Linked DNA regions of Ensifer sp. PDNC004. The protein of the gene in region 1 interacts with the protein of each later gene in a pairwise test. Links are inferred from orthologs where the notes say so. Each region holds a gene or a part of one and is shown on either strand. Other genes may lie near its edges. The genes, in order: hflC and ftsH.

Region 1 (15,253 bases):
CCGGGAAAGCGTTGCCGCGCGCATGCCGGGGCGGGAGGCCTGCATCCTGGCGCTGCACCCGACGGCGAGCCGGGCCTTCGAGGTCAGCGGCGGCGCGAGCGTCGACACGTCCGGCTGCACGATCACGTCGAACTCGACCGATGCGCAGTCGATCTATCTCAGCGGCTCGGCAACGCTCAAGGCCGAGTGCCTCTATGCCGCCGGCAAGGTGTCGGCGACGCTCGCCAATCTTCAGCTTGCCTGCGGCAAGGCGGTCGAGGAGGTGGCGCCTATCCCCGACCCCTTCCGCTCGAAGAAGATGCCGACCACGGGAGGCTGGGTGAGCCTTGCCGGCTGCGGCCAGAATTTCGTCGGCGGCGGTGGCGGCAACGGCGACTGCAACGGCACCGGCAGGACACCGAACAACGCGCCCGACACCTACCGCGTCGAGCTGAAGCCTGGCACCTATGGCGATCTCGAAATCAAGGGCAAGGTTCTTCTGAGACCCGGCAACTACATCATCGACGGCGGAAGCCTGAAGTTCACCAGCCAGTCCGTGGTGACCGCCGAAGGGGTAACCTTCTTCCTCCTGAACGGCGCCCAGCTCGACATTCACGGCGGGGCGACTTTCCAGGTCAGCGCGCCGACGACCGGCGACTGGGCCGGCTTCTCGATCGTCGCCGGGCGCAACAACACGGCCAGCGCCACCATCAACGGCAACAGCGCCTCGTCGCTCGCCGGCATCATCTACATGCCGGCATCGCGAGAGATCCAGTATGCCGGCAACGGATCGACCGGCGGTGAATGCGTGCGCATTGTCGCCCAGGAAATCACCATGATCGGCAACAGCAGCTTCAAGCTGGATTGCAAGGCGGTGCTGGCCAACACCACGATCAACAATCCCGGTGCGATCCGGCTGGTGCGGTGAGCGCCGGCATGGCCGTTGCTGGAGGCCCGCTCTCGCTGAGCGCGTTGTCCGAGCACCGGAGCGGGCGTGTGTAACATTCCGTAAAAAGAACCCGGCTGCGGGACAGCCGGGTGTTCTCCGTCGCGACAGGCTCCGGCTTTAGAAGCGGATCGACAGGCCGAGGATCGGGCCCTGCTGCACGATGTCGTAGATGAAGCCGCCGTGGTCGTAGTCGACGCCCAGGGCACGGTAGCCGGCAATTGCCGAGATCGTATCGTTGAGCGGTAGCCAAGTCCGAGCGCCACGTCCCAGTCGATGTCGGCGCCACCGCCCCCGACTAGGGCCGGTCAGGTAGATTTCCGGCGTGAAGAAGTAGTTGCCGCGCACGCCCACCATGCCGTCGACCCTCGTCACGGCTAACCCCGTCGAGCGGCCCGCCGCGGAACGATATCGTCGTGTCGACCGACCAGATCTTGGCGCCGCCGACGATGTCGAGATGCGATTGCTGGTCCTCGAACACCGTGTAGCCGACGCCGATGAGGGCGGCGAAGGTTTCCGACTGTACGTCCACCGTGTCGGTAAAGATGCCGCGCACCTTACCGTCGCCCGACTGCTTGGTGTAGGCGATGTCGGTGAGCCGAAGCGGTCCTTGCGCGCCTCGGCAGTGGCCGAGGCCGCGAAGTCGAGATGGCTCAGATGTCGCTGAAGCTGGAATCGATGTGAACGGTCGGGAGGCCGAGCTGCGCAGTGTCGCCGGAAAGTCCTGCCATCCAGAAGTGGGGGGCGATGGTGAATTGCCAGCCGCTTTCGGTTTCTTCCACCGGCGCCGCAGGGGCCATCAATGTCGTGATGTCGGCAGCATTGGCCGAAAGGAGCGGCGCCAGGCTCAGGCAGGCCGCAAGGCCCAGTCGCGCAGAGATACTCATAAAACGCCTCCCGCTTGTGCCACTCCCGCAAGTACGCTGCGAGGGTTCCGTGCGAAAACGGCGTGCTTTCAAAGCTATACGCGACGACGGCAGACGCTGCCATGACCGCCCTTGCCATCTTTATGTAAGCGATATCGAAATCAACGGAAATCGGTTGCTGGCGGTCGGCTCGGCGGGCGAAACCGTTTCAGCTGTTGCGCCACACTGTGGCGCTCACCGCTCGGTCAAAGCGGCATGGTCCGGGCCCGTCGCCGGGCTATCGCGCGTCGGGCGCGGGGGGTAATCGATTTCAGCCATTCGAGCACATAGACGCGCAGTGCCGAGGAGAGGTTGCTGTCGGGCGTACGTTGGTCGTCGATCTCGGCGATCAGCTGGGCAAGCGGCATCGCCCGCTTTGCGGCAATCGTCTTCAGTTCCTGCCAGAAGGCGTCTTCGAGGGAGAAGCTGGTGCGGTGGCCGTGGAGCGTCGCGGAATGCTTACGGATCATCGCCCGGCCTTAGAGATTGATTCAAGGGATTGGCATATCGAGTCCGGACATCGCCGCAAGTCCTTGCTCCGGAATCGCTTTTGCAGGCTCAGTCCTTGCCGGCGTCGCCTTCGTCTGCGGCAGGGCGCTCGATGCGGCCCTGGTCAAGGCGGGTTTCCGCCTTGTCGTTCAGCGCCTTCGTCAGGGATTTTTCGGCCTTGGTACGGCCGAAGGAGATGCGGTTCTGCTCGGCCTGCTTTTCCTTTTCCGTGCGCTCGCGGCGCTTGCGGAACTGGCGCAGATTGATGACGTCGCCGGTCATGAGCCGCGGCTCCTCGGATCAGTTCTTCTTGCGGAAGGAATCGAGCGAAACGACGGAGCCTCCGCCGTTCTTCGGCTCGGTGGGCTTGTCGTCCTTGGCCGAGGTCTCGGCATTTTCTTCCGGAACGGGGTAGGCGGTGATCTCCGCCGATTCCTGTTCTTCCTCCTCGCCGGCCGCCACGTCGAACTCCAGTTCGAAATTGACCGACGGGTCGTAGAAGCCGCGGATGGCGTTGAACGGGATGACCAGACGTTCCGGCGTGTCGGAGAAGGAGAGGCCGATCTCGAAGCCGACGTCCGTGACCTTCAGCTCCCAGAACTGATGCTGGACGACGATGGTCATCTGTTCGGGATACTTTGCTTTCAGGTGCTGCGAGATGCGCACGCCCGGCGCGCCGGTCAGAAAGGTGATGAAGAAGTGATGCTCTCCCGGCAAATGACCGGTCGTGGCAACTTCCGTCAGGACCTTGCGGATGACGCTACGCAGTGCGTCCTGTGCCAGAATGTCGTAGCGGATGTGGTCCTGGCCCATGAGCGTCCCGTCTTTCCTCGAACTCAATCTACTGTCTGCTGCCGGCCCGCAGTCTGCTACAGGCACTGACGTCAAGCCGTCGGCTTTTTCATTGCCCATCTGAAGCAGACGAGTCAATTATTCAAGCATCTATAGACCATTTCGAAGCGGGGGAGAAGGTGAAGGCTTCTGTTGCCAGGTGCCTTCGGACCCCGCCTTACGGTGCTACCCGGAAGGACTTGATTTGAAGTGTCGCACCGCGATTAAGCAGCGAGACGTGCTTCAGCATAGTTGTCGTTTGCAACTATAAGTTTAGCCCGATAACGGTGGTACAATGCCGAGCAAAAAGTCGATCTTTACGCCCTTGTCGATCCTATTTCGCCCCCATCAAAAGCCGATCGGTCGTGATCGGTTTTTGGTGGAGGCGCCGGGTACCGCCCCCGGGTCCAATGGGTTTATTTCATCGCCCGTTTATTGCCATAGCCGCCCGAAGACGGCAGAGTTCATATAGGTCTTTCCGGGCCCCAAGAAAAGGGGGATGTGTCGGATATATGACTTTCTCCCGGACTGGCTCGCGGCAAACTGCCTTGACTTGACCGGCATCCGTGAAAAACTCCCGCTGCTGCCACGCGGCCGGCATTCTCCGGCTGCAATTTCGAAAAGCAAAGCAAGCTGGAGGCCTCATGACGGACTACCTCGCAGATGTGCAGAAATACGACAGCGGCGCCGACGAAGCGATCGTCAACAAGATCGTGCGCCACCTTGGCATTGCGCTTCGCAACCGGGATTCGTCGCTCGTTTCGGCCTCGGATCCGAAGGAGCTCGAGCGGGTCAGGGAGAAATGGTGCGAAAAGAAGCTCGGCATCAGCGGCGCCGATGCGGACAGTGCGATCGACGCCACCGTCAAGGCGATGTCGGCGGACCGGTCGAAATCGCGCGTCACCTTCTATTATCTGGTGGCCAAGAACCTCGGCAAGCTGCAGACCTTGTAGCGCCTCGCCGAATTATCCGGGATAATCGTCCTGTGGTCATTGGTTCGCCGCCGGCTTCGTCCTAAATTTAGGGAAAATACGAATCGGCGGCGCCAGACCATGCAGCAATATCTCGACCTTCTCGACCATGTGATGACCAACGGATCCGACCGGGGCGACCGGACCGGAACGGGCACGCGCTCGGTCTTCGGCCACCAGATGCGCTTCGACCTTTCCGAAGGCTTCCCGGTGCTGACGACCAAGAAGCTGCACCTGCGCTCGATCATCCATGAACTGCTGTGGTTCCTGAAGGGCGATACCAATATCCGCTACCTCAAGGAAAACGGCGTGACCATCTGGGATGAATGGGCCGACGAGAACGGCGACCTCGGCCCGGTCTACGGCTACCAGTGGCGCTCCTGGCCGGCGCCGGACGGACGCCACATCGACCAGATTGCCGGCCTTGTCGAAAGCCTGAAGACCAACCCGAATTCGCGCCGCCACATCGTCTCGGCCTGGAACCCGGCACTGGTCGACGAGATGGCGCTGCCGCCCTGCCATTGCCTGTTCCAGTTTTACGTCTCCGACGGCAAACTCTCCTGCCAGCTCTACCAGCGCTCGGCCGACATCTTTCTCGGCGTGCCTTTCAATATCGCCTCCTATGCGCTTTTGACGATGATGGTGGCGCAGGTGACGGGCCTGAAGCCGGGCGATTTCGTGCACACGCTCGGCGACGCACACATTTACCACAACCATTTCGAACAGGCCCGGCTGCAGCTCACCCGCACGCCGAAGGCGCTGCCGCGGATGGAAATCAATCCAGGCGTGAAAGATCTCTTTTCCTTCCGTTTCGAAGACTTTACGCTCGTCGGCTACGAAGCCGATTCATCGATCAAGGCGCCGATCGCCGTCTGACATATCCTGATGCTGCGGGTGGCCGGTCCGCATTTCTGAATTCTTCTCGATGCCGATGCCGCGCCACCCTTCGGGCGGGGCAGGTGCTTCCGTCGCCCACAAGCGCAGGGGCCGGCAATCCGAAGCTGAGGGGCGGCCGGGGAGGGCTGTCGTCCAAGGGAGGTATCGATGCTCACACTCGTCCATGCGCCGCTGTCGCGATCCTCGCGCATCGTCTGGCTGCTTGAGGAGCTGGGCGCGGAATACGAGATCCGCTACGTCTCGATCCGCCGCTGGGACGGATCCGGCGCGCCCGACGACAACAACCCGCATCCGCACAAGCAGGTGCCGGCGCTCATTCATAATGGCGCGGTGATCTGGGAGTCGGCCGCGGTCGTGCAATATCTCACCGACCTTCATCCCAACAGCAGCCTCGGCCGGCCGCCCGGACACAAGGAGCGCGGCGCCTATCTCTCCTGGCTTGCCTATTATGCGGGCGTGATCGAGCCGACGGCGCTCGCCCATATCTCCGGTGCGACCATCAACAACCCGGCGCAGGCGCGGCTCTATAGCGAAATGTGCGCCCATGTGATCGACGTGCTCACCCGCCAGACCTATCTCCTCGGCGAAACGATGAGCGCGGCCGACCTGCTTCTAGCAAGCGCGCTGCAGTGGATGCGCAAGTTACTGCCGGAAAGCACGGTCGTCGATCGCTACATCCGCGTCGTGACGGACCGGGCCGCCCATGACCGGGCCAGAGAAATCGACAGCAAACCGAACGGGTTCCATGACTGAAACGAAGACCACTCATCCGAAGATATCGATCGTCGTCGCCGTTGCAGCCAACGGCGTCATCGGCCGCGATGGCGATCTGCCCTGGCGGCTTTCGACCGACCTCAAGCGCTTCAAGGCGCTGACGATCGGCAAGCCCGTGATCATGGGGCGCAAGACCTGGGCCTCGCTCGGGCGCCCGCTTCCGGGCCGCGCCAACATCGTCATCACCCGCAACGCGGATTTTGTGGCGGAAGGCGCAAGCGCCGTGCCGTCGCTCGATGCGGCGATCGCGCTTGCGGGCCGAGAGGCGCAGGCTGCGGGCGTGGACGAGATCTGCGTGATCGGTGGCGGCGAGATCTACCGCCAGTCGATCGCGCGTGCCGATATCTTGCATGTGACCGAGGTGCAGGCGACCGTGGATGGCGATACGCGCTTCCCGGATATCGATCCCGGCATTTTCGAGAAGGTCTTCGAAGAGGACCTGCCGCAGGGTGAAAAGGACAGCCACGCCATGCATTTCGTCACGTTTAAGCGGCGTGCGACAGCCTGACGCGGCGGATCGTCAACTATTTTGAACCATTTACGGTGAACTCGGGTCTATCGCGTTGAAAGCGGTGCGGGTGATACCTATAACGGTTTCACATCATGAACGAACGTGCGGTGGCGCGGCCGTTCATCGTGGGAAGTATTCAAAAGAGAGGTTTTGATGCCCTGGAGCAATCAGAATGGCGGCGGCGGTGGCCCATGGGGCGGCGGCGGCGGTGGCGGCAATCAGGGAGGTCCCTGGGGTCAGGGGCCAAACCGGCCGCGTGGCGGCAAGGGCGGCCCGCCGGATCTGGAAGAGATCATTCGCCGTGGCCAGGACCAGCTTAAGAACGTCGTTCCCGGCGGCTTCAATGGTGGCGTCTTTGCCATTATCGGCCTGCTGATCGTCGGTTTTGTCCTGATCAATTCGATCTACACGGTGCAGCCGGACGAGCGCGGCGTCGAGATGCGCTTCGGCAAGCCGAAGGACGAGATCTCGATGCCTGGCCTGCATTATCATTTCTGGCCATTCGAGACCGTCGAATTCGTCAAGATCACCGAGCAGCAGCAGAACATCGGCGGGCGCTCCAGCGGTCAGTCGAATTCCGGCCTGATGCTGACCGGCGACCAGAACATCGTCAACGTCCAGTTCTCGGTGCTTTATTCGGTCACCGATCCGAAGGCTTACCTCTTCAACGTCGAGAACCCGTCCGACACGCTGCAGCAGGTCGCCGAAAGCGCGATGCGCGAAGTCGTCGGCCGCCGTCCGGCGCAGGACATCTTCCGTGACAACCGTCAGGCGATCGCCGCGGACGTGAAGAGCACGATCCAGGCAACGATGGACACCTACGGTACCGGCGTTTCCGTCAACACGGTCGCGATCGAGGACGCCGCACCGCCGCGCGAAGTGGCCGATGCGTTCGACGAAGTGCAGCGCGCCGAGCAGGACGAAGACCGCTTCGTCGAAGAAGCCAACCAGTATGCCAACCAGGTGCTCGGCAAGGCACGCGGTCAGGGTGCGCAGATCCGCGAAGAAGCGGCCGCCTACAAGGACCGTGTCGTCAAGGAAGCACAGGGTGAGGCGCAGCGCTTCATCTCCGTCTACGACGAGTACTCCAAGGCGCCTGACGTAACCCGCAAGCGTCTCTATCTCGAAACCATGCAGGGCGTTCTCGGCAAGTCGAAGAAGGTCATCATCGACGAGAAGAACGGGCAGGGCGTTCTGCCATATCTGCCGCTGAATGAAATCGGTCGTCCGACGACGTCGGGTGCCGCAGCAGTTTCGGGAGCAGGCCAGTGATCAACAATCGTACCTCAGTTATCCTGATCCTGCTCGCCGTCGTCTTCGTCGGCATCTATTCCTCGGTCTTCGTCGTCAACGAGCGCCAGCAGGCGATCGTTGTGCGCTTCGGTCAGATCAAGGATGTCAAGAGCCAGCCGGGCCTCTACTTCAAGCTGCCCTTCGCCTTCATGGATGCCGACCGCGTCCAGTACGTCGAAGACCAGGCGCTGCGCTTCGACCTCGACAACATCCGTGTCCAGGTCTCGGGCGGCAAGTTCTATGAAGTCGATGCCTTCGTCGTCTACAAGATCTCCGATCCACGCCGCTTCCGCGAGACGGTATCGGGCGATCGGGACTCGGCGGAATCGCGCCTGCGCACCCGTCTCGACGCATCGCTGCGTCGCGTCTACGGTCTGCGTGGCTTCGAGGCTGCCCTTTCGGACGAGCGTGCGTCGATGATGCGCGAAGTGCGCGCCGACCTCAAAACCGACGCCGAGTCGCTCGGCCTCAACATCGAGGACGTCCGTATCCGTCGTACCGACCTGACGCAGGAGGTCTCGCAACAGACCTACGACCGCATGAAGGCCGAGCGTCTGGCGGAAGCGGAACTGATCCGCGCCCGCGGTAACGAAGAAGGCCAGCGCCGCCGCGCGATTGCCGACCGTCAGGTCGTCGAAATCGTCGCCGAGGCCCAGCGTGATTCGGAAATCCTGCGCGGTGAAGGCGAAGCCGAACGCACAAGGACCTTTGCCGACGCCTTTGCGCGCGATCCGAAGTTCTTCGAGTTCTATCGCTCCATGACCGCTTACACGCAGTCGATCGGTAGCCCGGACACGACGCTGGTGCTTTCGCCGCATTCGGAATTCTTCCGTTACTTCAATAACTCGGAAGGCACCCCGCCGGCCGCGGCACCTCAAGCAGCGACCGGAAACTAGGCGGGCGATGTCAGACTTTCTGACAGGATTCGCTTTCTTCCTGATCATCGAGGGGCTGGTGTACGCACTGGCCCCTTTGGTTTTGGTGGAAATGGCGAAGCGTTTGCCGTATGTCCCCGAACATCAGCTTCGACTGGCGGGGCTCGTTTGCGTGGCTGCCGGGGTCGGACTTGTATGGTTGCTTCGAGGATAATGCGAAATGCCACATAAACTGCTGATCCGGCTGGTCGATGCCGAATACGCCATCACCCGCCTCAATATCGGCTCCAGCATGCCGGAATGGCTGCCGGGGCCGGGCTTCTGGACCGTGTCGAGCTCGCGCGAGGAGATGACGCTGGTCTGCCGGGCCGCCCGCGTGCCGTCCAGCGTCCAGAGTTCGCTCGGCTGGCGCTGCTTCCGCGTCGAGCAGCATTTTGCCTTTGACGTGCCCGGCGTGCTCGCCTCGGTGCTCCGGCCGCTTTCGGATGCCGGTGTCGGTGTCTTTGCCAATTCGACCTTCAGCACCGACTACATCTTCGTTGCCGGCTCCGATCTCGACAAGGCGGTGCAGGCGCTGAAAGACCACGGCCACGAGCTTACCACCTGATCAGCCACGCCCGGCCTCGACGTAACGGCTTGGCCGGGAACGCCCGTCCTTTCGCACCCTTCTGCGCAAGGATCAGGAAATCGTGTTTGGACCCTTCCGAATTCCGCCTTATCTTCAGAGGAAGGTCGGACGTCGCAGCCTTGCGGCTTGCGTTTGTCAAATCCGCCGCATAAGCCCGGCCGGCGGTTTCGGTCGAGGCGGAATTATGCGAAGAATCAAAGTGCTATGGTGTGCCGGTGTCGCCGCACACAGCCAGAGGAGCTGAAGCGAATTGTCCACGCGATCAAAATCCCGAGTACACTCGCTTGGCGCGTCCCTGGGCGTTCTGGCGCTCGCAGGCGCGCTCGCCTTTAGCAGCACCGCACTCGCCCAGAACGCGGCGATCCGTCCGCCGAGCAATGGCCCGGCCTCCGTTGCCGATCTCGCTGCCGGACTGCTGGATGCCGTCGTCAACATCGCGACTTCGCAGAAGGTCAAGAACGACGACGACGCACCGGCGCCGCAGGTGCCGGAGGGCTCGCCCTACCAGCGCTATTTCGACGAATTCTTTAAAGGTCAGGGCAATCAGAGCGGTAACCGCCAGCGCACGGTCGAATCGCTGGGCTCCGGCTTCGTCATCGATCCCTCCGGCTACATCGTCACCAACAACCACGTGATCGAGGGCGCCGACGACATCGAGATCAACTTCGCCAATGGCAGCAAGCTGAAGGCGAAGCTCGTCGGCAAGGACACCCAAACCGATCTCGCGCTGCTGAAGGTCGAGCCGAAGGCGCCGCTGAAGGCCGTGCCTTTCGGGGATTCGCGCAAGATGCGCATCGGCGACTGGGTGATGGCGATCGGCAACCCGTTCGGCCTTGGCGGTTCCGTTTCGGTCGGCATCATCTCGGCGCGCGGCCGCAACATCAACGCCGGTCCCTATGACAATTTCATCCAGACGGACGCAGCGATCAACCGCGGCAATTCCGGCGGACCGCTGTTCAACATGGCCGGCGAAGTGATCGGCATCAACACGGCGATCATCTCGCCGACGGGCGGTTCGATCGGCATCGGCTTCTCCGTGCCGACCGAACTTGCCGCCAATGTGGTGCTGCAGCTCAAGGACTTCGGCGAGACGCGGCGCGGCTGGCTCGGCGTGCGGGTCCAGCCGGTGAACGACGATATCGCCGAGAGCCTGAAGATGGACGCGCCGCGCGGCGCGCTCGTCTCCGGCATCATCGAGGGCGGGCCGATTACGCACGGCGAGATCAAGGCCGGCGACGTCATCGTCAAATTCGATGGCCATGATGTCGGCGAGGTGCGCGACCTGAAACGCGTGGTCGCCGAAAGCCCCGTCGGCAAGGCGGTCGATGTGGTGGTGATCCGCGACGGCAAGGAACAGACAGTCAAGGTGACGCTCGGACGCCTCGAGGATGGCGCGCTTGCAAGTGCTGACGCGGCAAACGGCGACGAGGGGGCGAAGCCCGACAAGCCGGAGGCTGCACCGCTTCCAGCGACCGATGTCGTGCTCGGCATGAAGCTTGCGACACTCAACGAAGAGGCGCGCAAGAAATACGGCATTGCCGAAGACATCGACGGCGTCGTGATCACCGAGGTGACACCGAATTCGGTTGCGGCAGAGCGGCGCGTGGAGCCGGGCGACGTCATCGTCGAGGTCGGTCAGGAGGCGATGGAGACGCCCGCCGACGTGGTCGATCGGGTCGAGGAGCTGAAATCCAGCGGCCGCCGCCACGCGCAACTGTTGCTCTCCAACAAGACTGGCGAACTGCGCTTCGTCAGTGTCAGGGTGGAATAGGCGTGTCGCGCCTTCCCTGATCCTGCGGCATCGGATCGATGCCGCAGCACCGCTTCGGTCGAGGCCGATTGTCTGAGTCTTTTCAGTGGTATCGCCTCTGGGGCTGAGAGGCTGAATCCACGTCCTCAGGTTTTGATTCAAGGCTGCGCTCCGCTCGACGGGCCGCAGTGCGCTTGTAATGGGTATCAGGCTCAGCCCCTCATTTTGCTGCCGGGACCTTCTCCCCGCTTGCGGGAAGAAGGGACGTTGCCGCACCCGCTCGAAGACCTGCGCCATCCCCTTACAACACTCCTTGGGCGATCCCGTGACTTCTCAGACCGTGCCGCAGCAGAGCGTTCGCGGTGGCGCACCTTTCCTCTCCCGTCGGCGGGGAGAGGGCTAGGCTGAAGGGGCATTCCCGAAGCGGTGAGGTGCCTTTCCTTCAGCAGTCGTTGCTCGCTTGCGTGGGGTGCGGGCCCGACTTGCCTGCCGGCTGGAAGGTCATCAGCCTGAGAGCTTCGAACAGAATTTCGATGATCATATGCATTGCCGCACCTCCTTTCCTGCAAGCATTTCACTCCACTTGCCGGCATCCCTCAAACGAGTTTACAGTCGTCTTCAGATAACTTGAGGTTATGCATGAAGCGTGGACGACTGCCCCTGACGGCGTTGCGGAGTTTCGAGGCGGCCGGGCGGCTGGAGAGTTTTACACTGGCTGCCGCCGAGCTCTTCGTTTCGCAGGCGGCGATCAGCCGCCAAGTGCGGGAACTCGAGGAACTGGTTGGCCGGCCGCTGTTTGAGCGGCACCACCGCAGTGTACGCCTGACGGCCGACGGCCGCACGCTGCTTGCCACGCTGACGTCGGCCTTTGACATGGTCAGCGAAGGCCTTGACGCGCTTTCCGGACGAGGGCTGTCGCAGACGCTGAGGGTCAGCGCCGAGCCGTCCTTTGCCGGCTGCTGGCTCGTGCCGCACCTTCAGGAGTTCCAGCGGCAGCACCCGGACATCGATCTGGTGATCGATGCCGATCCGCGACTTGCCGAGTTTCGCAGCGGCGAGGCCGACATCGCCATCCGCCACAGCCTGGCCTCGGAACGCTGGCCGCGGGTCGAGGCGCGACCGCTCGCGCGCGTGCAGATGATCCCGGTGATCGCGCCGGCACTTGCCACGGCCGGCCGGCCGCTCGACCGGCCAGAGGACCTTTTGCAGCATGCGCTTCTGCACGAGGACAACCGTGCGCTCTGGGAGCAATGGTTCGCAGCCGCGGGCGTGGCTCCGGTCAAGCTGGAGCGTGGCGCCATCTTTGCCGATGGCGCGATGGTGCTGCAGGCGACCGTCAGGGGCAGCGGCGTCGGCCTGATCGACCGTGACCACGCGCTCGATGATCTCGCGGCCGGAAGGCTGATCCAGCCGTTCAACGTCACCGTGCCCTACGGCGCATTCTTTCTGGTGACGCGACGCTTCGAGGCGTTGTCGCAGGCGGCGCGGGCTTTTGTCGACTGGGTCGAGCGAAGCTATCCGGGGGCGGGGCGGCAGCCACGGTAAGCGCCGGCGTCTGCCACTGGCGTCTCTCCCTCGGCTTGCGGGGAGACATGGCCGGCAGGGCAGTGAGGGGCACGCTCGAAAGCGGCGGCTTACGTCCCAGCCTTTGAACGGTGCGCGCGCCATTCCTCGGCGCTGATGGCGTAAAGCACATGCCGGACCAGCGCCGGCTGGTCGGTTGGAACGCGGGGGTGATCGAAGTCGCGGCTTGGGTCGCGGTGCATGCCGATCCGTTGCATCACGGCGGTCGAGCGGGTGTTGGCGGGAACCGCGAAGGAGACGACCTCGCTCAAGCCCCTGTCCTCGAAGCCATAGCGCAGCAGCGCGCTGGCCGCTTCGGTGACATAGCTCTTGCCCCAAAAGAGCGTTGCCAGCCGCCAGCCGATCTCGACCGTTCCCTTGGGCAGGTGCGGCTCCAGATCGGTGAGCGCGAGGCCGCAGAAGCCGATCGGTCGGTCGTCGGCCTTGAGCGCCACGGCGAAGAAACCGAAGCCGGTTTCGGCGATACCGCGGCCGACGCGCGCAAAGAGCGCATCTGCCTCTTCGCGGCTGCGGCGGAAGGGAAAGAACTCCATCACCTTGGGATCGCTGTTGATCGTGAAGAAGAGAGCGCGGTCGCTCTCCTTCCACGTGCGAATGCGAAGCCGCTCGGTCTCGGAAATGATCATCCGGCGAAATCCGTCTTGCGATAGCCCTGCAGGTAGAGAAGGGCGGTCAGGTCGCCGTGGTCGATGCGTACCTTCGCCTGCTCGGCGACCACGGGCTTGGCGTGCAGCGCCACGCCGGTGCCGGCAAGCTGGATCATGCCGAGATCGTTGGCGCCGTCGCCGACGGCAAGCGCATCGTCGGTGGAGATTCCGAGGCGGTCTGCGATCTCGACCAGCGAGTCGACCTTGGCCTGCTTGCCGAGGATGGGATCGGCGACTTCGCCGGTGAGGATCCCGTCTTCGGCGATCAGCGTATTGGCGCGGTTCTCGTCAAAGCCGAGCATCTCGGCGATCGGGCCGGTGAAAACGGTGAAGCCGCCGGAAACGAGCGCTGTGTAATGGCCCTTGCTCTTCATCGTCGCGATCAGTTGTTTTCCGCCCGGGGTCAGCGTGATGCGCCTGGCGATGACCTCGTCGACGACGCCGAGCGGCAGGCCCTTCAGCAGGGCGACGCGTTCGATCAGGGCCGGCTCGAAGGCTATCTCGCCGTTCATGGCGCGGGCGGTGATCGCTGCCACCTTGTCTTTCAGGCCGACTTCTGCGGCGAGTTCGTCGATGCATTCCTGGCCGATCATGGTCGAATCCATGTCGGCGATGAGCAGCTTCTTGCGGCGGCTCTCGGCCTCCTGCACGGCGACATCGACCGGCGCATCGCCGATCACGGCGCGCAGCAGGGCTTCGGCCGCATCCGGATCGGTGCCGTCGGTCAGCGCGATATCACAGGCGATGCCATCGGCGAGCCAATAGAGGCCGGATGCCTTGACGGCGTCAGCGGCGGCTTCCGCCAGTGCTGGCGTCAGAACAGGATTTGACGGATTGGCGATAAGCGTGGCAACGAGAGCCATGGACAACAACCTTGATACCGAGAGCGACGCGATCCTGATAACCGGGCCGACCGCCAGCGGCAAGTCTGCGCTTGCCGTCGAACTGGCGCGGCGACACGGCGGTGTGGTCGTCAATGCCGACAGCATGCAGGTCTATGACACGCTGCGGCTTTTGACGGCGCGGCCGGACGAGGCCGACATGGGTGGCATCGAGCACTGTCTTTACGGCCATGTGCCGGCAGCGTCGGCCTATTCCACCGGCGCCTGGGCGCGCGAGGCGCAGGCTCTGGTCGCGCGGCTGAAGGGCGAGGGGCGCTTGCCGGTCTTCGTTGGCGGCACGGGGCTTTATTTCAAGGCGCTGACCGGGGGGCTCTCGGATATGCCGGAAATCCCGGCAGCAATCCGGGAAAGGCTTCGCGAGCGGCTGAAGGCGGAAGGGCCGGAGGCGCTTTATCGCGACCTTCAAGCCAGGGATCCGGAAACGGCGGCGACGCTGAAGCCCGGCGACGGCCAGCGGATCGTGCGGGCGCTCGAAGTGGTGGAGGCGACCGGCAAGCCGATCCGTTTCTTCCAGCAGCAGACCGGGCCTGTCATCGTCGATCCGGACCGGGCCAAGAAATATGTGGTGCTGCCGGAGCGAAAGCTCCTGCACGATCGCATCAACCGGCGCTTTCAGTTGATGCTTGCCGGCGGCGCAATCGACGAGGTCAAGGCCCTGCTTTCCCTCCAGCTGCCGCCGGAAATGCCTGTTACGAAGGCGATCGGCGTCAGCCAGATCGCAGCCCTTCTGAAGGGCGAACTCGACGAGGCCGAGGTGATCGAGATGGGCGCTGCGGCCACGCGGCAATATGCCAAGCGGCAGATGACCTGGTTCCGCAACCAGCTCGACGACAGCTGGCAGCGGATCGCCAGCGCCGACGAGGTGCTTTGACGAGTGCTGCTGGTGCCGATCAGTCGGCGAGGTTCAGCTGCCAGGACACGCCGAAGCGGTCGTTGACCCAGCTGAAACGCTGGCTGAAGCCGTAATTGCCGAGCGGCATCAACACCGCTCCGCCTTCGGCGAGGATGCCTGAAAGCGTGATGATCTCGTCCTCGCTCTGGCATTCGACGAAGAAGGAAAAGGACGGGGTGAAATCGAAGGCGTGCCTGACCGGGCTGTCGATGCATTTGACCCGCTGCGCGCCGAGCCGGAAGAGCGCCACCTTGACGCTGCCTTCGGGACCTTGCTCGTCCGGGCCATAGCGCTCGACTTCCAGCACCTCGGCATTCGGAAACAGCGAGACGTAGAAGGCCATGGCGGCGTCGGCGACGCCACCCTGGAACATCAGGAA
Region 2 (15,175 bases), 3.3 Mb from region 1 along the record:
ACTACGGCACGGTCATGAAGGTCATGGCCCGCATCTCTGCCGCCGGGTTCAAGAACCTCGGCCTCGTCACGCTGCAAGAACAGGAAAAGTGATCGTCCACGATGAAGGGCAGTCTCGCTACATCTGCTGTCCTCCACGCCATGGTCTTGACCTGGGCGCTGGTGTCGCTTGGCAGCCCGGCTGACTTCCAGGTCGCCGACGTCGAGGCTTTGCCTGTCGACATCGTTCCCTATTCGGAGATGACGCAGGTTCAGCAGGGCGACAAGAAGGCACCGAAGAAGGAGCATTCGTCGCCGGTTCCGACCAAGCGTCCGGAGACGAACCAGCCGGCTGAAAATGTCGGCGACAACGATACCGACCTGAAGACCCCGCCGACGCCGAACGCCAAGCCGTCGAAGAGCGAAGCCACGGCCTCTCCGGAAAAGAACGACAAGCCCGAGCCGACGCCCGATCCGGTCGAGCAGGAGATCAAGAAGGTCGAGGAATCCAAGCCCGCCTCCGAGCCCGCGACCGAGGTCGCAGCCCTGCCGGAACCCAAGCAGGAAGTGAAGCCCGAGACCAAGCCCGATCCGGCGCCCGCCGAAGAAAAGCCGGCCGAGAACCCGGAAGCCGAAGCGTTGCCCGAGAAGGTGCCGACGCCCGCTGCGAAGCCGAAGGTCGAAAAGCCCGCCCAAAGCGCCAAGACGCCCGATCGCAAGAACGAGGCGACGCCGAAAGAGCAGAAGAAGCAGGCTTCCACCGAGGAAAGCAAGTTCAACGCCGACGAGATTGCAGCGCTGCTCAACCGGCAGGATCCGTCTGCCGGCGGCGCGAAGCGTTCGACGCAGGAGGCCGCGCTCGGTGGCAAGAAGACGATCGGGGTTGGCCTCAGCGCCAACGAGATCGACGGCGTCAAGGGCCAGATCCAGGGCAACTGGTCGCTGACCCCGGGCCTGACCGGCGTCGAGGAGGTCCGCGTCACCGTCCGCGTGCAGCTCGACCCCGCGGGCAACATCGTCGGAACGCCTGAAGTGACCGCCACCGGCGGCCCGGAAGGCACCCGTCGTGCGGTCGAGAGCAGCACCCTGCGCGCGATCCGCCGTTCGGCCCCGCTACAGAACCTGCCGCCTGAAAAATATGAGGGCGAAAAAGGATGGAATACCCTCGTGCTGAATTTCGACCCCTCGGAATTCGCACTTTAGAGCTGCCGGGATTGGAACCCATGCCGGATAGCAAACCACCCCTGCAAACCCTTCGTACGAAGCTGAAAGGCTTGTCTCTATGATCAAGGTCTCTCTTATCCGCGCCATGATGGTGGCCGCGGGCATGTTAGTCGCCGTCGTGGCGGCGGTGACGCCGGCGAACGCTGAAGTCGAAATCAACATCAACAAGGGCAACGTCGAACCGCTGCCGATTGCTGTTACCGACTTCCTCCAGGGCGAACTCGGCCAGAAGATCTCCGACGTGGTCGCAGCCGACCTGAAGCGTTCGGGTCTGTTCGCGCCGATCAACAAGGGCGCCTTCATCGAGAAGATCAGCAATCCGGATGCGACGCCGCGTTTCGAAGACTGGAAGGTCATCAACGCCCAGGCGCTCGTCACCGGTCGCGTGACGCAGGAAGGCGACGGCAGGCTGAAGGCCGAGTTCCGCCTGTGGGATACCTTCGGTAACAAGCAGATGACCGGCCAGCAGTTCTTCACCCAGCCGGAAAACTGGCGCCGCGTGGCCCACATCATCGCCGACGCGATCTATCAGAGCGTTACCGGTGAAAAGGGATATTTCGACACCCGCATCGTCTATGTCGCCGAAAGCGGCCCGAAGACGGCCCGCAAGCGTCAGCTCGCCATCATGGACCAGGACGGCTTCAACGCCCGTGCGCTCACCAATTCCAACGACATCGTTCTGACGCCGCGCTTCTCGCCGAACCGCCAGGAAGTCACCTACATGTCGTTCGAAAACCAGCAGCCGCGCGTCTACCTGCTGCAGCTGGAGACCGGACAGCGCGAGGTGGTCGGCAACTTCCCCGGCATGACCTTCTCGCCGCGCTTCTCGCCGGACGGCCAGCGGGTCATCATGAGCTTGCAGCAGGACGGCAACGCCAACATCTACACCATGGACCTGCGCTCGCGCACCACGACGCGCCTTACCAACACCGCGGCGATCGACACCGCACCGTCCTATTCGCCCGATGGCAGCCAGATCGCCTTTGAAAGCGACCGCGGTGGCCGCCAGCAGATCTACGTCATGGGCGCCGACGGCTCCGGCCAGCGCCGCATCTCCTTCGGCGACGGCTCCTATTCGACGCCGGTCTGGTCTCCGCGCGGCGACCTCATCGCCTTCACCAAGCAGTCGGGCGGCAAGTTCTCGATCGGCGTGATGAAGACCGACGGTTCGGGCGAACGTATCCTGACCACCGGCTTCCACAACGAAGGCCCGACCTGGGCGCCGAACGGCCGCGTCCTGATGTTCTTCCGCCAGGGCGCCGGCTCCGGCGGACCGCAGCTCTATTCGATCGATCTGTCGGGTTACAACGAGCAGTTGATCCAGACGCAGGGCTTCGCATCCGACCCGGCCTGGTCGCCGCTGCTCGAGTAGTTCACGACGGCTTTGGGTCACTCGATCCAAAGCCGTTGACGTGATCGCCTCTCGTCTGCTTGGGGGCGGGAGGCCCGCGGAAAGCCGCGTCCTTATTTCCTGATCCCGCTGCAGGCTGATCCGATTTGCGGCGGGAAAATGTGGCAATGATGCCGCTTTCTCGCCGCAAAGTGCTGGTCTAGCAGGGCCCGAGCCGAAATTATCGATTTGTTAACCATAACTGTTGAATAGCGATTAACCGCTTCCGGTTACAGTCTGGCAACCGTGAATTCAGACACTTCTCAAGGAGACCGGCGTATGAGCCGAATTGACACCCCGGCCGCAGGCCGCATGCAGACCATCGCTCGCAACCCGGTCATGATCGCCCTGGTCATGACGCTTGCCCTGGCTGGCTGTGCATCGAAGAAGAACCTGCCGGGCAGTGCTGGCGAACTCGGCCTCGGTGGCGCCGGTTCGGCAACGCCGGGTTCGCAGCAGGACTTCACCGTCAATGTCGGCGACCGCATCTTCTTTGACACCGACTCCACCTCGATCCGCGCCGACGCGCAGCAGACGCTCGCTCGTCAGGCCCAGTGGCTCGCCAAGTACCCGAACTACGCGATCACCATCGAAGGCCATGCCGACGAACGCGGCACGCGCGAATACAACCTGGCGCTCGGCGCCCGCCGTGCGGCTTCCACCCGCGACTACCTGATCAGCCAGGGCGTTCCGTCGAACCGCATGAAGACGATCTCCTACGGCAAGGAAAAGCCGGTCGCCGTTTGCGACGACATTTCCTGCTGGTCGCAGAACCGCCGCGCCGTTACCGTTCTCGGTGGCGCTGGCATGTAATGATGCCGCGGCCGCGCGCATCGCGTGGCCCGGAATCACGACGTGATCCGAGGAGGCGTTGCGTGTTCCGCAGATCACAGATCGCTAAATTAAAAGGGCGGCCCTCGGCCGCCCTTTGCTTTTTTACCACACTTTGGCCGAACTCCGTTGCTTTTTCAGGGCAATTGGAAAACTGTGCGGCAATCACCCAGATGACTCGGCGAGATGTATTGCAGGCCCCTGGTCAAGGGTGGGACAACCGGTATTCGAACAGGACAAATGAAATGAAGAAATTTGTCGTGGCGGGCCTGATCGGTCTTGCGACCCTTGCGGGTCTCGGCCAGACGGCGAACGCCATGCCTCTTTCAGGGCTGCTGGCCCGAACGGCTGAGACCAACAGCGGCGTGCAGAACCTGCCCGTCGTGAAGGTGCAGTCGGCCGAAACCGCACGGATTGGCCAGCTCGAAGAACAGATCCGCTCGCTCAACGGGCGTATCGAGGAAATGAGCTTCCAGCTCTTGCAGATGCAGGAGCAGATCCGGAAGTTCCAGGAGGACAACGAGTTCCGCTTCCAGGATCTGGAAAGCGGCAAGGCCTCCCCCAAGAAGAGCGGCGCTCTGCAGACGCCGAAAACCAGCGATCAGGCGTCCGTCACCCCGGGGGTGACGGATAGCCAGACCATGGCGCCGGCAGCCGGCGGCAACGACATGGCGTCTTCCGGCGTTTCGCCCGGAGCAGGCCAGGGCGGCAATGGCGCGGCCCCGCCGTCGACACTCGGGCAGATCGTCTTCGACGAGAACGGCAATCCGGTCGCAGCGACGACCGATGGGCGGCCAGGCGCAAACGCCACGCTTCCCGGCGTCGATTCCGGCGCACCGGCCGATGGCGGCCTGAACAGCAATCCCGGTAGCCAGCAGACCGCGTCTCTCGACAATCCCGGCGACCTCTACCAGTCGGCCTACGGTCACGTCCTCTCCGGCGACTACAGCACCGCCGAACAGGAATTCGGCGATTACCTGGCCGCCTTTCCGAAGGGCGATAAGGCAGCCGATGCCAGCTTCTGGCTGGGCGAAGCCCAATATTCGCAGGGCAAATACAGCGACGCCGCAAAAACCTTCCTGAATGCGCATCAGGCCCACGGCAAATCGCCGAAGGCGCCCGAAATGCTTCTGAAGCTCGGCATGTCGCTTGGCGCGCTCGACAACAAGGAAACCGCTTGCGCGACGCTGGGCGAGGTCAACAAGCGCTATCCCAAGGCCTCGCCTGCGGTGAAGGCGAAGGTGACGAGCGAGCAGAGCCGCTTTGGCTGCTGAGGCTCCCGCGCCGACAGCCGTTGTCGAAACGGCAAAACGATTTCTTGCCTCCTTTCTTCGCCCAACGCGCATCCTCGTCGCCGTCTCCGGCGGGAGCGATTCCAAGGGCTTGCTTCTCGCCTTGAACGAGGCGATCGAGGCAGCCGAACCCAAAAGATTTTCCCTGGCCGCATGTACGGTCGACCACGCGCTGCGGCCGGAATCGGCCGAGGAAGCGCGCGGTGTTGCCGCGTTCTGCGCAAGCATCGACGTCCCGCACCTCATCCTGCGTTGGGATGGCGCGAAGCCGCCGACCGGCATTCAGGCGGCAGCGCGCGAGGCGCGCTACCGGTTGCTGGCGGATGCCGCCGATCGGTTTGAGGCCGGTTGCATCGTCACCGGCCACACCAGCGACGACCAGCGCGAAACGATCCTGATGCGGATGCAAAGGACGCAAGGGCCGGGTGCTTCCGGCATGGCGAGCGCCATGCTTTACGACCGCCGGGTCTGGGTGCTGCGGCCGTTCCTTAGTCTTGATAGGGCGTCGATCCGCGCCTTTCTTCAGACGCGCGACTTGAGCTGGTTCGATGACCCGAGCAACGCTAATCCGACTTTCGAGCGGGTCCGCGTCCGGACTGAACTGGCGCAATCGCCGCGAGTGGAGGAGGGGGCATGGGATGCTGGAGCCAGGGCCTGGTCGTCGGCGAGGGCTGCCGGCTTCCTCACCCGCCAGGTGCGCGTGCATGCGGGCCTGGTTGTGGAGATCCCGCTTGCTCTCGCCAACCGCCGCGACAACGTCGATTGGCAGCGGGCGCTGCTCGCGCTGGTGGCCGTCGTCGGCGGCCGCGCGCATATCCCCGCAGCCGACACGGTGAAGCGGGTAGCGGCGTTTCTGCAAGAGGCAACGCCCGGCAGGATGACGGCCGGACGATGCGTGTTCGACCTGCGCGCAGGCGGACTTTACCTCTATCGCGAGGCGCGCGGCCTGGCGACCTTGACGCTTGCGGGCGGTAAGACCGGAACATGGGACGGCCGTTTTCATGTGCACAACGGCGCAAGTACGCCCATCTCCGTCGCGGCAGAAGGCAGGGGCGGGCCACAACAGCAGAGACTTATTGCCGCAGGTCTGCCACCGGGCGTTGCCGGCCGTGCATCGCTTTCGGCACCGAAGGTCCTGTATGGGAACCGCGAAAGTGTCGCATCCGTCACAATCGAGCCGCGGATCGGGCTCTACGACACCTTTTTGCCGGGTTTCGACCGGATCATGGCTGACCGGATCGCCGGATTGTTCGGACGAGAGCCTTATCCTCCGCCGCCGGTTCACGATCTGTTGACAGAAATGGAACGGTAGCCGGCGGTTTGCCTTGGCAATACGTCACCAGAACCCTATGTTAGGGAGCAAGACAGCGGCTCGCGAAATGCGCGGGTCGTGACAGGTTCCGGGGAGTTCGATGAACCCTAATTTTCGTAATCTTGCCCTTTGGGCAATCATAGCGCTTCTGCTGATCGCGCTGTTCAGCATGTTCCAACAGCCGACGGAGCGCACCGGCTCGCGCGAGATTCCGTTCTCGCAGTTCCTGAAAGACGTGGATGCGAGCCGCGTCAAGGAAGTCGTGATCACCGGCTCTAAAGTGATCGGCAGCTATTCCGAAAGCGGCGCAACCTTCCAGACCTACGCGCCTTCAGTCGATACGGCGCTCACCGAGCGCCTTGAAGCCAAGGACGTGACGGTCACGGTTCGCCCGGAAACCGACGGTTCGTCCGGGTTCCTCAGCTATATCGGTACCCTGCTTCCGATGCTTCTGATCCTTGGCGTCTGGCTGTTCTTCATGCGCCAGATGCAGGGCGGTTCGCGCGGCGCCATGGGCTTTGGCAAGTCCAAGGCCAAGCTTCTGACCGAAGCGCATGGCCGCGTCACCTTTGACGACGTCGCCGGCGTCGACGAAGCCAAGCAAGACCTGGAAGAAATCGTCGAATTCCTGCGCGACCCGCAGAAGTTCCAGCGCCTCGGTGGTCGCATTCCGCGCGGCGTGCTGCTCGTCGGTCCTCCGGGTACCGGTAAGACGCTGCTTGCCCGCTCGGTTGCCGGCGAAGCCAACGTGCCGTTCTTCACGATCTCCGGTTCGGACTTCGTTGAAATGTTCGTCGGCGTCGGCGCCAGCCGTGTGCGCGACATGTTCGAGCAGGCCAAGAAGAATGCACCCTGCATCATCTTCATCGACGAAATCGACGCCGTCGGTCGCCATCGCGGCGCCGGTCTCGGCGGCGGCAATGACGAGCGCGAACAGACGCTCAACCAGCTGCTGGTCGAGATGGACGGCTTCGAAGCCAATGAAGGCATCATCCTGATCGCTGCGACCAACCGTCCCGACGTTCTCGACCCGGCGCTGCTGCGTCCGGGCCGCTTCGACCGCCAGGTCGTCGTGCCGAACCCGGATATCAACGGCCGCGAACGCATCCTCAAGGTGCATGTGCGCAACGTGCCGCTGGCGCCGAATGTCGACCTCAAGGTGCTCGCACGTGGTACGCCCGGCTTCTCCGGTGCCGACCTCATGAACCTCGTCAACGAGGCTGCCCTGATGGCCGCCCGTCGCAACAAGCGTCTTGTCACCATGCTCGAGTTCGAGGATGCCAAGGACAAGATCATGATGGGCGCGGAGCGTCGTTCGTCGGCGATGACCGAGGCCGAGAAGAAGCTGACCGCCTATCACGAAGCCGGTCACGCGATCCTCGCGCTCAACGTTCCCTCGGCCGATCCGCTGCACAAGGCGACGATCATCCCGCGCGGTCGCGCACTCGGCATGGTCATGCAGTTGCCGGAAGGCGACCGCTACTCGATGAGCTACAAGTGGATGGTCTCGCGTCTTGCCATCATGATGGGTGGACGCGTTGCCGAAGAACTGACCTTCGGCAAGGAGAACATCACCTCGGGCGCATCGTCGGATATCGAGCAGGCCACCAAGCTTGCCCGTGCGATGGTGACGCAATGGGGCTTCTCCGACCAGCTCGGGCAGGTTTCCTACGGCGAGAACCAGCAGGAAGTCTTCCTCGGCCACTCCGTTGCCCAGCAGAAGAACGTGTCGGAGGCGACCGCCCAGAAGATCGACAACGAAATCCGTCGTCTGATCGATGAGGCCTACGAGACCGCCCGCAAGATCCTGACGGAAAAGAACCACGAGTTCGTCGCGCTTGCCGAAGGCCTGCTCGAATACGAAACGCTGACCGGCGAAGAAATCAAGGCGCTGATCCGCGGAGAGAAGCCGGCACGCGATCTCGGCGACGACACGCCGCCGCATCGTGGCTCGGCCGTTCCCTCGGCCGGCGCCAAGAAGGAAGGCTCGGCGGGCAACAAGGGCGAAGAGTCCGAAGGCGGGTTCGAGCCGCAGCCGCAATAACCGACGCCTGTCGGCCATGTATTGGAGCCGCCGTTCCTTGAGTGGAGCGGCGGTTTTTCGTTGGGGATTTTGTACCTGGCATTTGGTAACGGGATGTAATGATTTCTGATGCTAGGCTCGCTGCCGTTTGCTGCGCTTTTGTGTCAAAGAAGACTCATGTGTTGCGATCGCATGGCCATGGGTGGGCATGACGATCCGAGGCGTACGGCAACCGCCGATATGAAATGAGGTCCGGTCAATGAAACCCAGTCGCGCACCCCGCAGACAGGCGAAGCTGGCAAAGCCAGCGCTGACCCGGCAGAACGATGGAGCTCTTATGAAGCGCAAGTATTTCGGCACCGACGGTATTCGCGGCCAATCCAACATGTTTCCGATGACTCCGGATCTGGCGATGCGGGTCGGCATCGCCGTCGGTACGATCTTTCGCAATGGCGCCCATCGCCACCGGGTGGTGATCGGCAAGGACACGCGTCTTTCCGGCTACATGCTCGAAAACGCGATGGTGGCGGGCTTCACCGCCGCCGGCCTCGACGTCTTCCTGCTCGGGCCGATCCCGACGCCGGGCGTGGCCATGCTCACCCGTTCCTTGCGCGCCGATATCGGCGTGATGATCTCGGCGTCCCACAATCCCTTCCAGGACAACGGCATCAAGCTGTTCGGCCCTGACGGCTACAAACTCTCCGACGATATCGAACAGAAGATCGAGGCGTTGCTCGATCAGGACCTCTCTGGACAGCTGGCAAAGTCCGAAGACATCGGCCGGGCGAAGCGCGTCGATGGCGACATCTATCGTTACCTGGAACACGCAAAGCGCACGCTGCCACGCGACGTCACCCTTCAAGGTCTGAGGATCGCCATCGATTGCGCCAATGGCGCGGCCTACAAGGTGGCTCCGACCGCCCTTTGGGAACTGGGAGCCGAGGTCGTCAGCATCGGCACCGAGCCGAACGGTCTCAACATCAACCTCGACTGCGGCTCGACGCATCCGGCTGCTCTTTCCAAGAAGGTCCATGAAGTGCGCGCCGATATCGGCATTGCGCTCGACGGCGACGCCGACCGCGTGCTGATCGTCGACGAGAACGGCACCGTCATCGATGGTGACCAGCTGATGGCCGTCATTGCCGACAGCTGGGCCGAGGACGGCGTGCTGCGCGGTGGCGCGGTTGCGGCCACGGTCATGTCGAACCTCGGTCTTGAACGTTACCTCAAGGGGCGCGGCATCGACCTGCGCCGCACCAAGGTCGGCGACCGCTATGTGGTCGAACAGATGCGTCAGGACGGACTGAACGTCGGTGGCGAACAGTCGGGCCACATCGTGCTCTCGGATTTCGGCACGACGGGCGATGGCCTTGTTGCGGCCTTGCAGATCCTTGCGGTGATCAAGCGCCAGGGCAAGACCGTGAGCGAGGTCTGCCATCGCTTCGAGCCGGTGCCGCAGGTGCTGAAGAACGTGCGTGTTTCCGCCGGCAAGCCGCTTGAAGACGCGACCGTGCGCCAGGCGATTGCGGACGCGGAGGCGGAGCTTGCGAAATCTGGTCGTCTATTGATCCGCCCGTCCGGCACCGAGCCGCTGATCCGCGTGATGGCGGAAGGCGACGATCGCGGCCAAGTCGAGCGCATCGTCGACGAACTGGTCAACGTCATCGGCAGCGTGCGCAACGCCGCTTAAGCGTCAGACCTCGGCTTCCCTCCAGGGCCGGTGCGTTGCACCGGCCTCTTTTTTGTGCGGATGGTGCGTCAGCCATGCGCCGCGTCGGAGACTTTTCCCCGTGCGGGCGCCCACTTGCCGAGCAGTGCTTCCAGCCATGCGCACTCTTAGCGCTTTGTCTTGCCAAATTATTTAGGTGTGCCTTACGGATGCTCGGTTGCCGACAGTAACGTCGCGTGACAACTACAAGAATAGATCCGATGTTTAACAAACTCGGTAAACGATTGTAGTTAATCGGAACTTAACCTTTGCTCCTCATTATCCATAACCAACAACGGGATTTGGGCACCGGTTTCATGGTGAGCCAAGCAACGAAATATATTGGAGTGGGCCATGAAGAGAATTTTGAGTGGCGTTGTTGCTATATTGCTCAGCGGCACGGCAGCTTACGCTGCAGATGTCTATCAACCGCCAATGGAGCCGGTGCCGGAACAGCCGGTCGAGGTCATCCAGACCAGCGGCTGGTACCTGCGCGGTGACGTCGGCTACGCCTGGAACGACCTGCGCGGTGCGAACTACTACCAGGGAGGCCCCGGCGGCTCCATCACCAATTTCGAAACGGCCGATATCGATGATTCCTGGGTCGCCGGCGTCGGCGTCGGTTACCAGTTCAACAACTACCTGCGTGCCGACGTTACCGCCGATTACTGGGGCAGCGCCGACTTCGCCGGCTCGACACTCGGCAACTGCGGCAGCGTGGTCGGTCCGTGCCGGTCGCGCGACGTCACCTCGGTTTCTGCCTGGAGCCTGATGGCCAACGCCTATGTCGACATCGGCACCTACGGCGCCTTCACGCCTTACGTCGGTGCCGGTATCGGTGCCACCCACGTCAAGTGGGACAAACTGCGCAACACCAGCTGCAGCATCGCCGATCCCAGCCAATGCGACCCGACGACGGGTCATGACGGCGAGAGCAAGTGGCGCTTCACCTATGCACTGATGGCCGGTACGGCCATCGACCTCACCTGCAACCTCAAGGCCGACGTCGGCTATCGCTTCCGCCAGGTCGACGATGGCGACATGTTCGGCTACGCCAATGGTGGCGGCCCGGGCTTCGACAAGGGCTTCTACATCCATGAGGCACGCGCCGGTCTGCGCTACTCGTTCGGCAGTGTCTGCGAAGTTCCCTACGAGCCGGAGCCGATCGTCTACAAGTGATCGACCAGACCAGATGATACAAAAGGCCACCTTTGGGTGGCCTTTTTCGTTGCCGCCAATCTTTGCTGGTTTCCTAACGGGCATGGTTAACCGGGGGTTAACCAGTCGCTGCCAATAGTTAACGCTGAACGAAGCGGTGACGGCAGTGCGCCATCCCGCACCGATAGCAGTGGTGAGAGGGCATGGGCATGGATTGGCGAAACGGGTTCTGCGGGGCCGCTTTTGGTGCCGGCCTGCTGCTTTCCGGTGCGGCATTCGCCGCCGATGAGGAGCTCCTGAATGCGCCGGAGATCACCATCGAAAAAGAAGCCGCTGGCGCTAGCGCGATCTACCTGCGCGGCGATATCGGTTATGCGCCCTGGCGTAGCGAGGGCGATCCCTATTCCCGAACCTTCGATGCAGGCGCGTCGACATACGACAGCACCACTTTCGACAACGCCCGTTTCGACAAGCCGTTCTCCGGGGCGCTTGGCGTCGGCTACCAGTTTACCGACACGTTCCGTGCCGACCTGACGGCGGAGTATTTCGAGGGCCGGTTCAACGGTTCGTCATCGTCGACCGCCCCGTGCGCGGGGCAGGGGGCGGGTACGTCCTGTGCATTTTCAACCGGGGCTGATTATTCCGCTCTTGGCCTGATGGCGAATGCCTATGTCGATTTCGGCACGCTCGCGGGCTTCACCCCCTATGTCGGCGCCGGTCTCGGCGCAACGCGTCTCAATTGGGATACGGCAGTCGAACGGGCGACCTGCGTTGCCGGTGGCGGCGCCTGCGCCGGAGCGGCCGGCTCCACCTCCTACGCGGGGCGCGATAGCTGGCGGTTTACTTACGCCCTGATGGCCGGCGTTTCCTACGATCTCAGTGATCAGCTGAAGCTCGATGTCGGCTACCGCTACTCCCATATCGCCGATGGCGAGATGTTCGGCTTTGGCACTGAGGCGCTTGCCGGCGCGCGGGGCGACAAGGGCTTTGACGATGGTCTTTCGCGTCACGAAATCCGGGCGGGCCTGCGCTTCTCGTTCTAAAACCATCGGCCACGGAAAGATCGGGCAGGTTTGCCGCGTTCTGTCCTCAGGTGATTCAGCCTGTTGCCCACATGAAGGCAGCGTCCGGCAACAATCGCTCTGCGGTGGTCGCCTGCCTTTTCATATGTTGCTCGCGACGCCATAAATTTGTCGATTGCGACAAAGCGCTTGACTTCCGGTCCCGCCCTCAATATCGACGACGGCGGGACACCCTTCCCCAACGAAGGGCTATCTATCTGGAAGGATAGCACATGGCAAAGCCTGCACAGCCGGACCTCCGTCCGAACAATACCCATTTCTCTTCTGGCCCTTGCTCGAAGCGCCCCGGTTGGACGCTCGACGCTCTCTCTGATGCTCCGCTCGGTCGTTCGCACCGCGCCAAGATCGGCAAGACGAAGCTGAAGCAGGCCATCGATCTTACCCGTGACATTCTTGAAGTGCCGGCTGATTACCGCATCGGTATCGTGCCCGCTTCCGATACCGGCGCCGTCGAAATGGCGCTCTGGTCGCTGCTCGGTCCGCGCGGCGTCGACATGGTCGCCTGGGAAAGCTTTGGCGCCGGCTGGGTGACCGACGTGGTCAAGCAGCTGAAGCTCGCCGACGTTCGCAAGTTCGAAGCCGCCTACGGCGAACTTCCCGATCTTTCCAAGGTCGATTTCGACCGCGACGTGGTCTTCACCTGGAACGGTACGACCTCGGGTGTGCGTGTGCCTAACGGCGACTTCATCCCGGCAGACCGCAAGGGCCTGACGATCTGCGACGCGACCTCGGCCGCTTTCGCGCAGAACCTCGATTTCGCCAAGCTCGACGTCGTTACCTTCTCCTGGCAGAAGGTTCTTGGCGGCGAGGGCGCCCATGGCGTCATCATCCTGTCGCCGCGCGCCGTCGAACGCCTGCTGACCTACGTGCCGGCCTGGCCTCTGCCGAAGATCTTCCGCATGACCTCGGGCGGCAAGCTCATCGAAGGGATCTTCACCGGCGAAACCATCAACACGCCATCGATGCTCTGCGTCGAAGATTACATCGATGCGCTCGTCTGGGCGCAGCAGGTCGGCGGGCTCAAGGGCCTGATGGCGCGTGCCGACGCCAATGCGCAGGCGATTTTCGACTTTGTTGCCGCCAATGACTGGATCGCCAACCTCGCGGTCAGGGACGAGACCCGCTCCAACACCTCGGTCTGCTTGAAGATCGTCGACAAGGACGTGCTCGCGCTCGACGCCGACGGACAGGCAGCCTTTGCCAAGGGCGTGGTTGCGCTTCTCGAAAAGGAAGGCGTCGCCTTCGACATCGGCCACTACCGCGATGCACCGTCCGGCCTTCGCATCTGGGCCGGCGCCACAATCGAGGCGGCTGACATGAAGGCGCTGATGCCGTGGCTGACCTGGGCTTTCGAGACCCAGAAGGCAACGCTGGCACAGGCCGCGGCCTGATCGGACAAGGGTGAGGACAATGAACTTCGCCCGCATCTCACACTGATTTGAGTGATCCGCTTCGCTCCCGATGGGAGCGAAGCCTGGCTAACTGCATTTCCATTCAGACCTGATCTTTAAGGAGGCCTTCCATGGCACCTCGCGTTCTCGTATCCGACGAACTGTCGGAAACCGCCGTCCAGATTTTTCGCGATCGCGGCGTCGAAGTCGATTTCCAGCCGAAGCTCGGCAAGGACAAGGACAAGCTTGCCGAAATCATCGGTAACTACGATGGCCTCGCCATCCGCTCGGCCACCAAGGCGACCGAAAAGCTGATCGCAGCTGCGACCAATCTCAAGGTCATCGGACGCGCCGGCATCGGCGTCGACAATGTCGACATTCCGGCTGCTTCGCGCCGCGGTATTATCGTGATGAACACGCCCTTCGGCAATTCGATCACGACCGCCGAACATGCGATTGCGCTGCTCTTTGCCGTTGCCCGCCAGCTTCCGGCCGCCGATACCTCGACGCAGGCCGGCAAGTGGGAAAAGTCCCGCTTCATGGGTGTCGAAATCACCGGCAAGACGCTGGGCGTCATCGGCGCCGGCAATATCGGCTCGATCGTCTGCTCGCGCGCCATCGGCCTGAAGATGCACGTTCTCGCCTACGACCCGTTCCTCTCCAAGGAGCGCGCCGAGGAAATGGGCGTCACCAAGGTCGAGCTCGATGAACTGCTCGCCCAGGCCGACTTCATCACCCTGCACGTGCCTCTGACCGACAAGACCCGCAACATCCTGAGCGCCGAAGCGCTTGCCAAGGCGAAGCCGGGTGTGCGCATAGTCAACTGCGCTCGCGGCGGTCTCGTCGACGAGAAGGCGCTTGCCGAAGCGATCAAGTCGGGCCATGTCGCCGGTGCCGGCTTCGACGTCTTCGAGGTCGAGCCCGCGACCGAAAGCCCGCTCTTCGGCCTGCCGAACGTCGTCTGCACGCCGCACCTCGGCGCTTCGACCACGGAAGCCCAGGAGAACGTCGCGCTGCAGGTGGCTGAGCAGATGTCGGACTACCTGGTCAAGGGTGCCGTCTCCAACGCCATCAACATGCCGTCGATCACCGCTGAGGAAGCGCCGATCCTGAAGCCGTTCATCCGGCTTGCCGACGTTCTCGGCGCCTTCGTCGGCCAGGTGACGGAAAGCGCGATCAAGGAAATCGAGATCCTTTATGACGGCTCGACCGCTGGCATGAACACCAAGGCGCTGACGAGTGCCGTGCTTGCCGGTCTGATCCGGCCGCAGGTCGCCGACGTCAACATGGTTTCGGCGCCGGTCATGATCAAGGAGAAGGGCATCATCCTGTCCGAGGTCAAGCGCGACAAGACCGGTGTCTTCGACGGCTACATCAAGCTGACGGTGAAGACCGCGAACCAGACGCGTTCGGTTGCCGGCACGGTGTTCTCGGACGGCAAGCCGCGCTTCATCCAGATCAAGGGCATCAACCTCGATGCGGATGTCGGCAGCCACATGGTCTACATCACCAACACCGACGTCCCCGGCATGATCGGTTTCATCGGCATGACGCTCGGTGATGCCGGCGTCAACATCGCGAACTTCCAGCTCGGCCGCGAGAAGGAAGCCGGCGACGCGATCGCGCTGCTCTACGTCGATGGTGCGGTTTCTGACGATGTGCTTGACAAGCTGCGTGCCAATCCGGCAATTCGCCAGGCAAAGCCGCTGGTCTTCAACATCGATTGACGCCAGCCCAGCAAGTGGCAGCACCGTCTGTCACTTTGCCGACCCACTCACGGGACATA

Evidence for each region.
Region 2: the proteins of hflC (region 1) and ftsH interact in binary tests that used the Escherichia coli proteins (3 or more experiments, as listed by UniProt). The link is inferred for Ensifer sp. PDNC004 from one-to-one orthologs.

The regions. Positions count from the first base shown.
Region 1 is NZ_CP070353.1:238,063-253,315, forward strand. What follows is about bases 6,533-9,531. They hold hflC (protease modulator HflC), read left to right. Parts: upstream 6,533-7,571; coding sequence 7,572-8,492; downstream 8,493-9,531. Other genes in these bases: hflK (FtsH protease activity modulator HflK), read left to right, coding at 6,533-7,575; JVX98_RS09045 (DUF2065 domain-containing protein), read left to right, coding at 8,500-8,685; JVX98_RS09050 (ACT domain-containing protein), read left to right, coding at 8,692-9,078; JVX98_RS09055 (DegQ family serine endoprotease), read left to right, coding at 9,395-9,531. In the rest of the region: JVX98_RS08985 (TadE/TadG family type IV pilus assembly protein), read left to right, coding at 1-907; JVX98_RS08995 (ribbon-helix-helix domain-containing protein), read right to left, coding at 2,037-2,300; JVX98_RS09000 (DUF4169 family protein), read right to left, coding at 2,389-2,601; JVX98_RS09005 (SspB family protein), read right to left, coding at 2,620-3,132; JVX98_RS09015 (DUF2853 family protein), read left to right, coding at 3,795-4,103; JVX98_RS09020 (thymidylate synthase), read left to right, coding at 4,203-4,997; JVX98_RS09025 (glutathione S-transferase), read left to right, coding at 5,166-5,771; JVX98_RS09030 (dihydrofolate reductase), read left to right, coding at 5,764-6,300; more of hflK, read left to right, coding at 6,457-6,532; more of JVX98_RS09055, read left to right, coding at 9,532-10,870; JVX98_RS09060 (LysR substrate-binding domain-containing protein), read left to right, coding at 11,489-12,394; JVX98_RS09065 (GNAT family N-acetyltransferase), read right to left, coding at 12,484-13,059; phosphoserine phosphatase SerB, read right to left, coding at 13,056-13,943; tRNA (adenosine(37)-N6)-dimethylallyltransferase MiaA, read left to right, coding at 13,942-14,853; JVX98_RS09080 (VOC family protein), read right to left, coding at 14,873-15,253.
Region 2 is NZ_CP070353.1:3,586,515-3,601,689, forward strand. Bases 5,679-8,599 are described here. They hold ftsH (ATP-dependent zinc metalloprotease FtsH), read left to right. Parts: upstream 5,679-6,127; coding sequence 6,128-8,071; downstream 8,072-8,599. Other genes in these bases: tilS (tRNA lysidine(34) synthetase TilS), read left to right, coding at 5,679-6,027; glmM (phosphoglucosamine mutase), read left to right, coding at 8,388-8,599. Outside these bases: protein TolR, read left to right, coding at 1-92; JVX98_RS25525 (hypothetical protein), read left to right, coding at 102-1,181; Tol-Pal system beta propeller repeat protein TolB, read left to right, coding at 1,288-2,574; peptidoglycan-associated lipoprotein Pal, read left to right, coding at 2,872-3,405; tol-pal system protein YbgF, read left to right, coding at 3,669-4,697; more of tilS, read left to right, coding at 4,687-5,678; more of glmM, read left to right, coding at 8,600-9,740; JVX98_RS25560 (outer membrane protein), read left to right, coding at 10,113-10,937; JVX98_RS25565 (outer membrane protein), read left to right, coding at 11,126-11,959; JVX98_RS25570 (phosphoserine transaminase), read left to right, coding at 12,211-13,389; serA (phosphoglycerate dehydrogenase), read left to right, coding at 13,521-15,116. UniProt on the Escherichia coli protein: Acts as a processive, ATP-dependent zinc metallopeptidase for both cytoplasmic and membrane proteins. Plays a role in the quality control of integral membrane proteins.